DNA from 2 places in the Paenibacillus hexagrammi genome. Region 1 is predicted to be linked to the other one. Evidence: riboswitches for the same ligand, from Rfam matches in the RefSeq annotation. Region 1 holds a riboswitch; the other holds the start of a gene.
What was found. Region 1 has a riboswitch for FMN ahead of L0M14_RS28885 (DMT family transporter). Riboswitches for the same ligand answer to the same signal wherever they lie in the genome.

Region 1 (8,159 bases):
CGTTGTGCTTGCGCCTCCTGCCGCTTGATTGCCGCTGTCAGCCTTCTGTCCGCAGCCCGCTACCGCCATGAGCGCTGCCGATAATACCAAGGAAACTAATGCTTTTTTCTTCATCATACTCTTACCCCTCTTTTCAAAATATACCCTTACCTTGCAAAGATGGAACGCACAAACTCTTTAACGCTTTCGCTCGTCAAAGCAAATGCGTATGGGTCGACAAAAATCGAAAATTAGCCAAGCTGCTGCCTAGTTATAATTAACCATAGTTTAATTGCCTGACACGTTTCCGTCAATTCTTTTTATCTATAAAAGGACTGTAAGAAAGCATCCATCACTCGATTCGTTCGGGCAGCGCTGATGCCTGTGCTCGGGCTTTGTCCCATTCCCCTTAGTTCATTTACAATGAGCTGAATCAAGGGCTGCTGAATATGCGGAGGGTTGGCAATCGTGAACTGCTGCACCTCTCCATTACTCCGTTCGACCCGGATGTCTTCACCGAAGGTGGAGAAGGTAATTTTGCCCTCACTGCCTATGATTTCATTCTCGTCGATCCTTGCGTAGGCTTGAAAGCACCATGTCCCCATACCGGTAATACCGGAGGCAAATCGATATGTACCTGAAACAAGATCCTCCGCCTTATGCTGACCTGCCTGGTTTAGCGCAAATCCTGCCGCTTCTTCGATCGGACCGAGCAGGTAATCCCATATATCCAGCGTATGACTGGCCAAATCGACAAATAACCCCCCTCCGGACAGCTCCGGCTGGACCCGCCAAGGCAGCGCTTCGCCATCCCAAGGTCTTAGGGTCTGCAGCTGCATGGTCCGAACGAAGCGTACATGGCCGATCACGCCGCTGTCCAGCATACGTTTGATTTCTTGAAAGCGCGCCAGCCCTCTGCGGTAGTAGGCTACATAGAGCGGAACGCCGGCGGCTTCGCAAGCCTCTATCATTTCCACGCATTCGCTGTAATTACGAGCCATCGGCTTCTCTACATAAACCGGCTTGCCCGCACGGGCCGCCATCAACGTATAGTCGCGATGAAAAGCTGGAGGCGTAGCGATATAGACTGCCGTTACATCCGGGTCATGGATCAGCTCTTCCGCCTGATCATACCATTTGGGCACGCCATGTCGGCGTGCATAGTCTTCGGCTAAATCTCCACTGCGTCTCATCACGGCCACGAGCTCGGAGCCGTCTGCTTTTTGCAGCGCCGGACCGCTTTTTACCTCTGTTACGTCACCGCACCCGATAATGCCCCATTTGACTTTATCCATCATGAAATGGCCTCCTCTTCAACCGGATATTTCCCGGAAAATAGTTGATACCTGTATTCGACGCGCACTTCATTGTTCCTTGTATGAAAAGTCAGCCTGCGGCTAGGTTTGTTTGTTGGAAAAGTAGGAGGCATTTGCGAAGCGAGAAGCTAGTTTGCCTTTCACGTGACCTTTTCAACAGTTTCATTGTCTGGTGAAAGTTAAGTTGTGGACTAGGAATGCAAAGTTCTGGATTGGAAGATTCGGTGTTAAACTAACTGGCAGGTTAACGGAGTAACCGTGGATTCTAAAGTCAAAGAAGAATTAATTGTTATATAATGTATTCTATATTGAAGAACAATCTGTTTAAGTCTAGGAGGTTTGAAATGAAGGTCAAACGAATCGTCGCCAATATAAATACGAAGGACATCACGGCAGCTAAATGCTTCTACCAGGATGTACTCGGTCTTAATTTAATGATGGATCATGGTTGGATTAGAACTTATGGTTTAAACGAGGAGATGAGCATTCAAATAAGTTTCGCCTCACAGGGTGGATCAGAAACGCCTACGCCTGATCTATCGATTGAAGTGGATGATGTCGATGCTACATTAGAAAGCATGAAGAGATCTGGTTTTCCTATAGAATATGGGCCTGTCGATGAGCCTTGGGGAGTTAGACGATTCTATGTCCGCGACCCGTTTGGTAAGCTTATCAACATTCTCACTCATGAACAAGGGCTATCAATCAGTACCTAGTGCATAGTTTAGCGCGAAAAACTGCTACTTCCCAGACCCTGGAAATAAACTCGAGCTAATACGAGATAACCAGAGCTGGTCTGCTGTGTTAATATGTTCCAAGGTGTGCAGAAGCGAAGGGAAAACGTTTTTTACTGGTTCCTCCAACAGCACTGCTGGTAATCCTTCAAGATGAGCAATTACTTTATGAATAGACCAACAATTAATAAAAGATCGATATTCCCCAGAATCCCACTAATGAATTATAATTCAAACAATTTAATAAATTCACAAAAAATAGTTGTTCGATAATTGTAACCATGATCGAAAAATTTCCTCTGTATTGCGTTACGCTAACTATGGGAGACGATAGTTGAACGATCAATCTACAACTTACGTCTCATTCAACACTCAAAACGCAAAAAAACGCCCCGCCCTAAAAATAGGTGCGAAGCGCCCAATCCCCGCCCCTACAAGGGCGTGAAGCGTGATTCATTAATGTGCAGCGGAACTAGCTTGGTGCTGAAGCTGCTGCTCAGCAAATTCCCGGTACAGCTCATGATGGTCCAGCAGCTGCTCATGGGTTCCGCTGCCGGTGATGCGGCCTTTTTCGAGAAAAATGATTTGGTCTGCGTCCACAACGGTGGACAGCCGATGCGCAATGACCAGCGTGGTGCGGCCTTGCATCAGATTGTTGAGCGCCTGCTGCACAACGATCTCGGACTTGCTGTCGAGGCTTGATGTGGCTTCATCCAGCATGAGGATCTTCGGATCTCGCAACAGCGCTCTGGCAATGGCAATGCGTTGCCGCTGCCCGCCCGATAGCTTGATGCCGCGTTCCCCGACCTGCGTGTCATAGCCATCCGCAAGCTCCTGAATGAATACATCGGCGTAAGCCATCCGAGCTGCACGCTCAAGCTCCTCCGGCGTCACTTCCCGCTGCATGCCGTAACAGATATTATCTCGGATGGTGCCGGAGATCAGCGGACTCTCCTGAGAGACATACCCGATCTGACTTCTCCAAGACTCCAAAGAAAATCGTTCCACCGAATCGGAGCCTAACCGGATGCTTCCGGCTTGCGGAGAATAGAAGCGCTCAAGCAGCGCGAACAAAGTGGTCTTACCGCTTCCGCTTGGCCCCACAATGGCCGTCACTTTGCCGGCATCCATGGTGAAGCTGACACCCTTCAGCACGGGTTCTTCCTGTTTGTAGCCGAAGATTACGTTCTCGAGGAGGATCGGCTGAGCCGCATTCGTAACGGTATCGCCGGTATATGGATCCTCTTCCTGATGATCCAGCACGTCAAGAATTGTTTCTGTTGCGCCCATCGCCTTCTGCGCTTGATTAAAAAACTGCGTAATTTGCGTAATCGGCATGACGATCTGGAACAAATACAGCATGAACGCAACTAGCTGCCCCGCTGTAATGGCCCCCGAGGACACGCGCATGCCGCCGTACCCAAACAGAACCACCAACAGCATCAGCATCACGAAGGAGATCAAGGGCGCCATCATCGCCTGAATTTTGCCTTCCTTCAGTCCAAAACGGAACAAACTCCGGATCCCTAAGCTGCCTTCCTTATACTCCACCGGTTCCGCGTTAGCGGCTTTGACCAAGCGAATCTCGGATAAAACGCGGGTTAGCGTCGAGGTGAAGCTCGCCGTTTCCCCTTGCATACCCTTCGATACTTTATACATCTGTCTGCCTAGCGGAAACAGAATCAAAAACGCGATCGGAAAGACGCTGAACATAATCAAGGTCATTTTCCAGTCCATATACATAAGCACAGCAATAGAGCCAATAATCGAAATGATGCCGGTGACAAATCCCGTCATATGCTCGGTGATAAGACCTTTAATGACAGAGGTATCATTGGTCATTCGGCTGACCGTATCCCCTGTTTTGTTCTGATCGTAGAAGGAAACTGGCAGGACGAGCAGCTTTTTCCACAGCCGATCCCGAATCCCCGCCACGATATGGTGCCCGGCATAGTTCAGCAAATAGACGGAAATACCCGAAGCGATCGCTTGCGCCACGAATGCGCCCGCCATGCCCACAATTTTGCCTGTGCTGAGCGAGCTGATGGTGAAGCTATCCACCACATTCTTCGTAAACAGCGGGATCACAAGCCCCACTAAAGTAGAAATGATACTCAGTGCCAGCGCGATGCCCAGGATGAGCTTCGGCGGTTCGGATTGCCGGATTAAATGCAGAAAGGCGCGCCAGTCAGTGCTTTTCACAGTGTTACTTGTGTTTCTATGATGATCCCTCATAAGGCCTCTTCTCCTTTATCATGGTCCGATTTGTACCCATATAGCGTGGACCGCAATTCGTACTTGATACTAGGAGTATAAGAGACCTATATAAACGGAATATAAACAGCGTTCCCTTCCATCACCCTCCAGATGAGCTCTCAGATATCCCGGCGTAGAAGAGCAAATAATCCTTCACATGAGCGGACCAATAATCACCATCATGCTTTCCGGCCTGCAAATGGTACTCCGCAGTAACTCCGCGGCTAAGTAACAGCTTGTAGAGCACTTCCGTCCCTTCATAAAACCGGTAGCTATCCTCGTCACCGCAATCCAGATACACTCGCATTCCCTGCAAATCTTTCGTTTGGGCTAAAGCAATCGGATCCCGCTCCATCCTAAGCGTCTCATTCGGATATAGCCAGGCTTTCAAGCCGCCCGCATTCACAAACGTGTCCAGCCAAACGGCCGGACTATGTCCACCCACTTTGCTGAATAGCTCCGGGTGTCCGAAGGCCAGATGCAAGCTCGCGAAACCGCCCATGGATAAACCGCCGATAAACCTATTCTTCCGGTCCGCTAAAGTCGGATAATGGCTGTCGATGTAGCCAATGACATCCTGGTACAAATAATCCTCATACCTGCCCTCATCCATACAGCTGGAACAAGCTCTTCTCGTCGTATCCGCAGTATTGATTCCGTAGCTGTTATTGATTTGCGGGGAGACAATAATTAGTGGAACAATCTCTCCAGAACCGATCAGAGCATCAGCCGCTTGATCCGTGCCAAGCCCCGGCAGCCAGCCCTGCTCGTTACCTGTATAGCCATGAAGCAGATACAAGACGGGATAGCGCTCCTGTGATTCTGCTGTATAACCCGGAGGCAGGTAAACGTTCATCCTCATCTCCTGCTGCAAGGACTTACTGAAAAATGTCACTGAATGGACTCCAGGCTGCATGAGCTTCGCTTCTTCCGTTACAGAAGCCTGCGCAGAGGCTGCAGCTGCAGCTGGCTGCTCCGCTTTATGGCTGCAGCTTACAAGTGACAGCATTGCCGTCAAGATCAACAGTCTAGCTATTACACCGTACATCCAAGTCCCCCTTGTAAAAATACCCATTTTTTACCACAATAAATGGGTTTATGCTTGGCGTCAATAGGTAAGGGTTTGTGGTCGTCTTATTTGGTACGCGCGGGTTTCAGTTTCAGGCATACTTATGACTGCCCTTGTCTTAATCGATACTTCTGAGCACAAGGAAGAAGTTATAGATATGAGGCTCTTACCGCAGACGTTCCGCTTGTAACTGACAACCGTAAAAAAATTCAAAAAGGCTCCGCACATAGCAGAGCCTTCAAATTCGTATTCGTTCTCTTCTATAGAAGAAACTCAAGCTCACCGCTGTCTGGACAGCTGAATCAGCATCACCCAAATGAGCACAAACCCGACCAACTGAGCCACTGTAACTGGTTGGTGGAAGACCAGCCAGTTGATGATTAATCCAATGGCCGGGAAGAAGAGCTCCGCTAGCGTAGCATACGAGGCCTTCGTTCCAGACAGGCCGCGATAGTACAAGAGCAGGCTCAGCAGCCCTGGCAGAAATGCCTGCAGCAGGAGGTTGCCCCCTACGGCAAGCCAGTCATGGGCGCCGACCAAGGGCTGCAGGTCACTTCCGCCCACCGAAGTCAGGGCGAACAGCAGCGGGAGTGCGCAGGCAAAGCGCAGCGCAGTCACGGTCTCGAACTGCATCTTGCCCAGCAGCAGTCGGCCCATCACTGTGGAGCCGCCCCACAGGGCAGCGGCTCCGATCGACAGCAGGCCGCCGACCGCGGCCATGCCGGACAAGCTGCTGACCGGGCTGCCTAAGCCGAAGGTCAGCAGGTAGGTTCCCGCTAGCGCCATGAGCAGCAGCAGCGGGAACTTGGCAGGCAGCGACTCTTTCAGCAAGAGGCGCGCCATAAGGATAGCGAAGAGCGGCTGCAGCTTCTGAAGCAGCAGGACGGCATTCGGATCGCCATGGGCGAATGCCGATGTAAACAGAATGGTGGCGAGCGCCGAGCCGCCCCATGAAATAAAGAGCAGCGCGCCCAGATGGCTAGCGCGGAGGCCCTTCAGCTCGCTGCGGTGCAGCCACAGCACAGGCAGCGCGTAGATCATCAGCAGCAAATGCTCGAAAAGCACGATTTGCGAAGAAGTAAAGTACTTCAGCAGCAGGATGCGGAACAGCGGATCGATCCCCCATAACGCAGCACCAGCCGCTACCAGCCATATCCCTCTCCTTGTGTTAGCAGCCGTGTGTGTCCGTTCACCGGTCACAGCGGCCCCCATGGCCAAACTTTTTTCCATATTCAACGACCTCCTGCGGCTATCCGAATTCGAATCGGAAAAGCCTTGTAATGTGGGTTGAATAGGACACTTCGAAAGAAGACGCCCCGTCACCTAAACGATCAGATAACGGGGCATACACAAACAGACCGGAGCCCCTGCATTTTTTTACAAAAACGCGGGTCTCCCTGTCTGTTATTGACCTTCTCCCATCCGGACTGTACCGTCGGCCTTGGAATTACACCAAGTCAGTCGCTTTTGCCTCAAAGCATCAAGCGAGTCGCGGGCTCAGGTTCAAACGGTGAACCATTACCGCCGGTCGGGAATTTCACCCTGCCCCGAAGGTCCTTATTCAATTAAACAGCATTATACAACACGATTTTAATTCCGACAAGGATTATTGGAAATATAGGTTGTGTTCTTTTACAACGCGACTCTGCTAATCTTATTGCTTGAAAAATCCGTCGTACTCCGCGAAGCCCAGCGCATGAGCAGCCAACTGAGGCTCCAGCTCTTCAAAGAACACCGGCGCACCCTCAACATCCAGCTTCTCGGTATCCAGCGCATAGACGACCAAGCGGTAAAGATGATCGCCCGAATAGGCTGGAGGCTCCATACCAAAGTAGCTGTTCAATTCGACTCCGTCTTTGATCGACCCTGCTGCTCCCTCTGCAAGCTCCTTCGTATCAGCAGGAAGATTCAACACGCTCCAATGGATGAAATTGTCCGCGATTGGATGCAGGTCGTACATCACCACGGCAAAAGATTTCGTCCCCTCCGGCGCATGGCTCCAGCTGACCGGCAAGCTGATATTTTGTCCTCCAGGCACACCGCCGTGAGCATATTTCACAGGGATATTCCCATACTTTTGGAACGCAGAGCTCTGTACTTGAAGGCCGCCTTCGCTTTGTTCGGAAGATGCTGTCAGCGTGCGGGCAGCTGAATCCCAGTGAAGCGAAGCGTCAATGGCCAGAGGCAGAACCCGCTCCGATACCATCAGCACACCGTCTACCAGCTCGGATTCATGGTCCAGCACATAGCTGCTTCCGTTCACTACAACCTTCGTATCCCCCAGCTGCTGGCTGACCTCCTTACTTCCCATCACAGCATGCACAGTCTGGTCCTTGTCATCCCAAGTCACTTTACCGCCTCCGGCTTCCACCGCTTCTCGGAAAGGAACCAAGATTTCTGTATTTTTCATCAAGCCTTTTGTAGGAAGCTCAGTCTGCCCAACTTTAATCGTAACCGGCGTATTCCAGCGTAAATAGTTGCTCACGTTGCTCATGACATCTTTTTTAACCACTGCAGCGGTCTCCTCTGCTGAAACAGCGGCCGGTGCGATACTCAGCGCCAATAAAATTCCTGTTACCAACCATGTACGTGTACGAAATGTTTTCCCCATTGTTCCCACTCCCAATCATTTTTTTACCGCTCCGCTTATTTTTGCGCTAAAATAAAACAAAGAACAGTTTTTAATTTATAATCAATATAACAACGATCGTTGATATTTATGTTATATGTAAAATTTACCTATGTCAATAAGGACGTGAGGTTATTTTGTTATCCATCGAAAAACAGCTGTTATTTTTGCTCTCG
Region 2 (8,159 bases), 3.0 Mb from region 1:
TCCCTCAACCGGGTTTTCCTGAATTTCAGGCAAAAATGGTGTCAGGTCCTCAGGCTCTCTTGTAAATACTCTACTGCGTTCTACTTCTTTATCGCGTAACATGTCCGCTATCGATTTATATTTACGATACTCAATCAGCTTCTGTACGAGCTCTGCGCGCGGATCAAGCTCATCGTCGAATTCATCGTAGTATTCATCCTCAAATTCAATGACAGGAGGCTTCGGCAGCAGCATTCGGCTCTTAATGGAAAGCAGCGTTGCAGCCATGACCAGAAATTCACTCGTAACCTCCAGCTCCAGCTCCTGCATAGCTTGTACAAATTCCAAGTATTGATCGGTGATCTCTTTAATCGGAATATTATATATATCTAGTTCATTCTTATCAATCAGATGCAGCAGCACATCAAGGGGGCCTTCAAAGGCGGCGAGCTTATATGTCACTTTCATCCATGTTGTTCCCCCTTCATTTACAATGAAAATACATTCATCACTGCCTGCGCTGCAACCGGATACACATGTTCCAGGGCCCATTGGCCGATCGGCGTTATTAATAATATCAAAACGAGCAGCAGCCCGTAACGTTCATTTCGTTGAAACCAGCCTTGTTTCTGTGCAGGTAATAAGCCACGCACAATATGCCACCCGTCAAGCGGGTATAAAGGTAAAATATGTATAAGAACAAGCATGACATTCACAATGATACCGTACTGAATGTAAACCTTCCACATTTCAATAGAAAAGTTTTCGATCTTGCCTGTATCCCAAGCGGGAAGGTAGAAATAAAGCCACCAAAAAAAGAATACGAGCAGCAAATTGGATAGCGGACCTGCGGCATAAACGAGTGTATGATACAGACGGGGGTACTTTTGGAAGTGTTCTTTACGGATCGTCAAAGATTTTGACCAGCCGTAAGGTCCGAATAAAACCATCGCAAGCCCCAGGGCGTCTAGACGCGCCAAGGGGTTCAGCGATAATTTATAATGCTCCCGGGCGCTGCGGTCTCCTAGAAGCCATGCAGTAAACAAATGCGAAGCATCATGGACCGTCATGGCAATCAGGAAGGCAACCAGCCTGGGAAGCAAGGTTTCCAAATGGAAATAAGATGTCATTAGGAACTGAACTGTTTGGTTAAATTCGCCATTTCAATTGCTGTTACCGCAGCTTCCCAGCCTTTATTCCCTGCTTTCGTACCTGCGCGCTCCACCGCTTGTTCAATGGAATCCGTCGTCAGCACTCCGAAGATAGTAGGAATTCCGGTTTTTAGCGAGATCGCGGATACCCCTTTGGCCACTTCATTACATACATAATCAAAGTGAGGCGTGGAGCCGCGAATTACCGTTCCCAACGTAATAACCGCGTCGTACTTTCCGCTTTCGGCCATTTTTTGCGCAATTAGCGGAATTTCGAATGCACCAGGAACCCAAGCAATTTCGACCTCATCGTCTTGCACGCCATGTCTCTTCAGAGCATCTTGAGCGCCTCCAAGAAGCTTAGAGGTAATGAATTCGTTGAATCGTCCTACAACAATTCCGTATTTTAAATTTTGGGAAACTAAATGTCCTTCGTAAATTTTAGCCATGAGAGATACTCCCTTTCTTTATTTTCTAATGTCCTGTTGCTCTACTGTTTCGTATTAAATGCCGCTGCCGGATTCGTGAAACTTCAGCATGTGGCCTAATTTTTGCTGCTTCGTGTGCAAATAATTGAGATTATGCTCCTTGCTTTCCATTTGAATCGGTACGCGCTCAACCACCTCAAGCCCGTAGCCTTCCAAACCGCGGATTTTGCGCGGATTGTTCGTCAAAAGCCGCAGCTGGCGTACGCCAAGATCCTTCAAAATTTGCGCGCCGATGCCATAATCCCTCAAGTCAGGGGCAAATCCAAGCTTTATATTCGCTTCTACCGTATCCAATCCCTGCTCTTGAAGCGCATAAGCCTTCAATTTGTTGATGAGTCCGATTCCACGGCCTTCCTGTCGCATATATAATAATACACCACAGCCCTCTTCATCAATCTGTTTTAATGCTGCTTCGAGCTGGGGACCGCAATCGCAGCGGTGAGAATGGAAAATATCGCCCGTCAAGCATTCTGAGTGAACCCTTACTAATGTGGGACGCGATGAATCGATCGTTCCTTTGACAAGAGCGATATGCTCCTTGTTATCCAGCTGATTGGTGTATGCGATCGCTTTAAAAGTTCCAAAGTCGGTAGGGAGCTTAATCTCAACCTCTCTCTCTACCAGCTTCTCTTTCTGATTGCGGTAATGAATCAAATCCTGGATTGTAATGATCCGCATCTGGTGCTGAGCGGCTACTTCCATCAGATCAGGAACACGCGCCATCGAACCGTCTTCCTTAATCACCTCGCAAATCACAGCAGCCGGATAAGACCCGCACATTCTGGCGAGATCCACAGCCGCTTCCGTGTGGCCTGCTCTGCGCAGAACACCGCCTTTTTTGGCGATCAGCGGAAAAATGTGTCCGGGGCGACGAAACTCATGCGGCTTTGTTTTTGGATCAATCAAAGCCTGAACGGTTCTAGAACGCTCGTGAGCGGAAATCCCCGTACTGGTTTCAACATGATCTACCGAGACGGTAAAAGCCGTCCCATGATAATCCGTATTGCGTGACACCATGGGAGGCAAATCCAGCTCTTGTGCACGTTCTTCGGTGATCGGCACACATACGAGCCCCCGTCCTTCCTTGATCATGAAATTAATGACTTCAGGTGTGGCTTTATCAGCTAGTGCAATGAAGTCTCCTTCATTCTCACGGTCTTCGTCATCGACAACGATAATAACTTTGCCCATCATGAGGTCGTAGATCGCTTCTTCAATTTTATCGAACTGAATATCTGTCATAGGTCCCCCTCCTCCTTGTTTGGTTTTCATCAATCACATAAAGCCGTGTTCAGCTAAAAAATCAGCGGTTAATGCGGATTTTTTCTTTCCCGTTTTATCGGACTGACCGAAGAACAACAGCCGTTCCATATATTTACCAAGCACATCACACTCGATGTTGACGGTATCACCGGGATGTTTATCCTCCAGCACCGTTTGTGACAACGTATGGGGTATAATCGACACGGAAGCATAGGCATCCGTTACCTCCACAATTGTCAAGCTAATACCGTCAATGGTGATTGAACCACTTGGCAGCATGTATTTAAAGAAGTCCTTATCCTCCGGCTCGAACCGGTACACCACCGCATTCTCTTCCGGCTTACGGGACACGATTACTGCAGTCGTATCGACATGTCCTTGCACGATATGACCTCCGAATCGGCCATTTGCCGCCATGGCGCGTTCCAGATTAACCCGTGCTCCGGATTGCAGCGTGCGCAAATTTGTCTTGCGGTACGTTTCGGGCATGACATCGACAGAGAAGGAGTCAGAGTCAAATGAAACCACCGTTAAGCATACGCCATTCACGGCTATGCTGTCACCCAATTTCACATCCTTGAGCACTTTATTAGCCCCAATCGTTAGTACCATAGCTTGACCTTGACTATGGATACGGCGCATGCTGCCGATTTCCTCAATGATTCCGGTAAACACGATTACTCCCCACTTTCATAGACCGGATATCCGGTCAAGCATACATCTTGACCGAACTGCTCGACCTTCACGCGGTCAAGCGTCAATGCGTCTCTCATCAGCTCGAAGCCTTCGAAGCTGATATTGTCCGGTGCGGCTGCGCCGCCTCCGATAATCTTCGGTGCAAAGAACAGCACCAGCTTATCGACCAGGCGCCGTTCAATCATGGCGCCGTTCAGGACACCTCCACCCTCGAGGAGGATGGAGCCGATCTCCCGCTCGCCCAGCAGCCGCATGGCGAGTGTCAAATCCACCTGCGGGCCGCTGCCGCAGGTGAGCACCGTCACGCCGCGCGCTTCCAGCGCGGCGCGGCGTTCCGCCGGCGCCTGTGCGCTGGCGAGCAGGATCGTCGGCTGACGATCCTGCTCCTGCAGCACACGGGCGCCGAGAGGGGTGCGCAGCAGCGAGTCTGCGACGATCCGTACCGGCTGCACAGCCGGTACGTCGCCGCGCGCGCTGAGCAGCGGGTCGTCGGCGATGACGGTCTGCACGCCGACCATGATGCCCTGATGCCGGTGGCGCAGGGCATGCACGACAGCGCGGGACGCTTCGCCCGTGATCCACTTGCTGTCGCCGATGCGCGAGGCGACCTTGCCGTCCAGCGTGCTCGCCGTCTTGAGCGTCACGAAGGGCTGCTTCGTGACGATATACTTACGGAACGCCTCGTTGATCGAGGCGGCTTCCTGCTCGAGAAGCCCAACGCTCACCTCAATACCGTGAGCGCGCAGCTTCTCGATTCCCGAACTCGGCTACCTGCGGGTTCGGGTCCATCCCGGCGACGACGACGCGGGCGACGCCGGCTTCAATGAGCCGATCGCTGCAGGGCGGCGTCCGTCCGTAGTGGCTGCACGGCTCCAGTGTGACGTAAGCCGTGCAGCCCTTGGCCTCCTCGCCGGCCATCTGCAGAGCGAGGACTTCGGCATGCCCTTGGCCGCGCTTCAAGTGCGCGCCCATGCCGATAATGCGTCCATCCTTAACCAGGATGCAGCCAACCACCGGATTAATGCCGGTCTGACCTAAGGCGCTTTCTGCCATTTGAAGTGCCAAACGCATGTAAGATTCATCATCTAACAGCTTCACGGAACATTTCTCACCCCTTCGCTTTCAAAACAAAACAAAAAGCCCCGTCCAGAGTTGGATAGGGGCCATTATAAGATCAGATCAGCACGAAATAAGCTGCGATGAAACGTGCAAGCGTTTTTCCGGTAAGCTAAAAAAACGGGAACCACTTCGTCACTAAAGACGAACTGCCCGGATGATTACATACGGAAAAAACATACACGTGTATCGAACCTATAATCGTGGTTCACCCTTCTCCCATCCAGACTATACTGTCGGTCCCGGAATTACACCGGGTCAGCCGCAGAGAAGCTGTCGCAAAAATAACGCTAAACGCTTCAATACGGGTCACGGACTGAATGCCCTAACTGCTTGCGCCGTATAGGACATATCACCGCCGGTGGGGAATTTCACCCCGCCCCGAAGGTATACACAATATGTTCAGTATACAAAGGAAGGTGTTTCCTGTCTATACTGTAATTTTTATTTTTACACTTCTACGATTTCTACTTTTTCCATTTTGTCTCTGCCCTTAAATGCATCGACATATTCCATACCTTTGACCACTTTACCAAATACGGTATGTTGGCCGTCGAGGTGTGGCTGGGGTTGGTAGCAAATGTAGAACTGGCTTCCGCCTGTGTTACGGCCGGCGTGAGCCATAGCCAATGTGCCGCGCTCATGCTTGTTAGGGTTAATTTCGCAATTGATTTGGTAGCCAGGACCGCCTGTTCCTGTTCCAGTCGGGCAACCGCCTTGTGCAACGAAGCCAGGAATTACGCGATGAAACACAAGACCGTTATAGAAACCGTCATTTGCAAGCTTCTCGAAGTTCGCAACTGTGTTCGGAGCATCCTTTTCAAATAGATCGATCACGACTTGTTCGCCACCGGCGAGTGTAATTTTTGCTTGTTTGGCCATGTAAGGTCCACTCCTTTAGACAATAATAACCTATTGTACTATGAAAGCATCCGTTTCACAAATTTACCGGTTTGCCGTTCACTCTACGATGTTAGCATTTCTGCCACTTACCCTAATTTTTGTGAAATATCACACAGAAATGAATGGATCGTTTTGTTATACTGATGATGTAACTGATGCTAATATATGGAAAGCGATGAAAACGTTTCTTTTATCTGGGCACTTTGGAAACGTTGGAGCTTAGTAGTGCAACCGGCCATCTTCTGTTTCTAAGATGGTCTTTTTGATTTTTCTGGAGGAAACTTTCATGCAGATTCTCGAATGTGAACGTATTGCCTTTCAATTAGGCATTTCCTCAGACACGCTTGAAGCTTGGAAAAAACAGCTTCAGGAGCAATTGGACACTAATGAGCAACAGCCTCCGTCCAAAGTCTTCCACTCCCGTCTTGTCTTATCTACGATTTCATAATTCCTCCATGTAACTCCTCATTTGTGCGAGTACATCTTCCCCACTGAAGATGTCTCGCCTTTTCTTTATGTATGAAAGCTGCCGGTCCTATAGAGCTAAGCCGGCAGCATGCCATAATTTATTCGCTACGTGTTTTGCACCTCGATAATGTCATCTAACGATGATCCCTGCTGATTGGCAGCTGCAAGTATATGCTGGTCTGCTTCACAAGCTCCCTGAATAAGCTCTGCCGCTTGTGCCTGTTGATTCAGCTGTTTTTCGATTTGACCAATCCCATGGGCGCCTTGATGATTTCTGCTCGATGTCATGTCCATTCCTCCTTTGATCTATCGAATCGATTGTTACTATGCTCGATCATAGAGGGGTTTATGCCTGCTGAATCATCACATAAAAAGGCAAAGAGACTGCTTTTGGCGCAGTCTCCAATTTGTAGATAAAGCCTCATTCCTTATGAGCTAACCGATTTGCTTACTTGCTTCATTCGTTCTGGAATGACATCATTTCCAACGATATCATTGTACGTTTCACGTTTGACAACCAAATCACTCTGACCGTCTTTAACAAAGACGACAGCCGGTCGACGTATGCGGTTATAATTACTTGCCATAGCATAGTTATAAGCTCCTGTGCAGGATACCGCGAGCACATCGCCAACGTGAACTTTTGGTAATTGGATGTCCCAAATCAGCATATCTCCGCTTTCGCAGCATTTGCCTGCAATGGAGACAACCTCCTCCGGTTGTTCGGTTGCCCGGTTCGCCAGCATCGCCTCATACTCCGATTCGTAGAGGGCAGGCCGCGGGTTATCGGTCATGCCTCCGTTCACCGCTATATATTTACGAACACCTGGAATGTCCTTTGTAGTACCGATCGTGTAAAGCGTTGTGCCGGCATCGCCTACAATGCTGCGGCCCGGCTCGACCCAAATCTCTGGAAGCGGATAATCGTTCGCTCCGAAGTTTTCTTTAATCGCGTCAGTTATTGCCTTTACATATACAGCAACCGGAAGTGGTGTATCTCCTTCCATATAACGGATGCCGAAGCCTCCGCCCAGATTGATTACAGGGAAGATCACACTTAGCTCCTTGCGCACCTCAACGGCAAATGCAGCTACTTTCTCAGCCGCCATACGGAATCCTTCCACCTCAAAGATCTGGGAGCCAATGTGGGAATGAACTCCCAGAAGCTGCAGATGTGCTTGCTCAGAAGCTTCTTTAATGGCACGAAACGCCGATCCGTTCCCCAAATCGAAGCCGAATTTAGAGTCAGTTTGTCCCGTTGAAATATATTCGTGAGTGTGCGCCTCCACACCGGGCGTGATGCGCAGCAGAATGTTTACTTTTTGGCGTTTTTCACCTGCAATGGCATTGAGCAGCTGCAGCTCGTCGAAGTTGTCTACAACAAAGCAGCCGATTCTGGCGTCGATTGCCATTTCAATCTCTTCCGGTGTTTTGTTGTTTCCGTGGAAATGAATACGTTCGGCTGGAAAACCTGCTTGCAGTGCCGTATATAATTCACCATCGGATACGACATCCAGTGACATGCCCTCTTCCTCAACAATGCGGCACATCGCCATCACCATGAATGCTTTACTTGCGTATGCAACCTGGTATTTAAGCCCCGACGCTTGAAAAGCGCTCACAAATTCACGGCAGCGCTGTCTGACCAACGCTTCGTCAAAAACATATAACGGCGTGCCGTATTCGCTGACAAGAGCTGTTGCGTCGACACCGCCGATTTCGAGGTGGCCTTTATTGTTTATTTTGCTAGTACCGTGTAAATACATAGCTCCTGTTTCCCCTCTTCCTTATGTGCATTACAATTAAAAGTATCATAATGCAAATGCTTTTGACAATACAGGCGCAGGCAATAAAAAGAAATGGGCGGCTATGCCCCCATCTCTTCTACTCGTTCGTATCCTTGATTTCATATTTCCTACTTCTTTTTCGGTTGGCGCGTACCGTCGATCGGCTTTGTGATGCTCAGGCGCGTCTTTCCTGACAGCACAGGACGCCGCACCAAAATTGCAAAGAAGCCTTTTGCATTGAAAGGAATAAGCGGCCACATATAAGGAGTGTTGTAGGATCTTCTAGTGGCCAGCAGCAGCAGCCATAT

Region 2: another riboswitch for FMN. It lies ahead of ribD (bifunctional diaminohydroxyphosphoribosylaminopyrimidine deaminase/5-amino-6-(5-phosphoribosylamino)uracil reductase RibD); the one in region 1 lies ahead of L0M14_RS28885 (DMT family transporter).

Annotation. Positions count from the first base shown of each region.
Region 1 covers NZ_CP090978.1:6,288,359-6,296,517, reverse strand. Annotated here, with positions in the region: gene L0M14_RS28910 (ABC transporter substrate-binding protein) at 1-114, opposite strand, end outside; gene L0M14_RS28905 (Gfo/Idh/MocA family protein) at 300-1,277, opposite strand; gene L0M14_RS28900 (VOC family protein) at 1,640-2,011, shown strand; gene L0M14_RS28895 (ABC transporter ATP-binding protein) at 2,486-4,264, opposite strand; gene L0M14_RS28890 (alpha/beta hydrolase) at 4,386-5,333, opposite strand; gene L0M14_RS28885 (DMT family transporter) at 5,634-6,584, opposite strand; FMN riboswitch at 6,761-6,913, opposite strand; gene L0M14_RS28880 (YbhB/YbcL family Raf kinase inhibitor-like protein) at 7,009-7,965, opposite strand; gene L0M14_RS28875 (PaaX family transcriptional regulator C-terminal domain-containing protein) at 8,121-8,159, shown strand, end outside.
Region 2 covers NZ_CP090978.1:3,311,605-3,319,763, forward strand. Annotated here, with positions in the region: gene L0M14_RS14940 (segregation and condensation protein A) at 1-447, opposite strand, end outside; gene L0M14_RS14945 (site-2 protease family protein) at 468-1,109, opposite strand; gene ribH (6,7-dimethyl-8-ribityllumazine synthase) at 1,109-1,579, opposite strand; gene L0M14_RS14955 (bifunctional 3,4-dihydroxy-2-butanone-4-phosphate synthase/GTP cyclohydrolase II) at 1,634-2,860, opposite strand; gene ribE (riboflavin synthase) at 2,894-3,556, opposite strand; partial or broken gene ribD (bifunctional diaminohydroxyphosphoribosylaminopyrimidine deaminase/5-amino-6-(5-phosphoribosylamino)uracil reductase RibD) at 3,559-4,648, opposite strand; FMN riboswitch at 4,901-5,086, opposite strand; gene L0M14_RS14970 (peptidylprolyl isomerase) at 5,144-5,575, opposite strand; cyclic di-GMP riboswitch class II at 5,756-5,841, shown strand; gene L0M14_RS14975 (hypothetical protein) at 5,883-6,044, shown strand; gene L0M14_RS14980 (hypothetical protein) at 6,170-6,352, opposite strand; gene lysA (diaminopimelate decarboxylase) at 6,493-7,830, opposite strand; partial or broken gene L0M14_RS14990 (spore germination protein) at 7,980-8,159, opposite strand, start outside.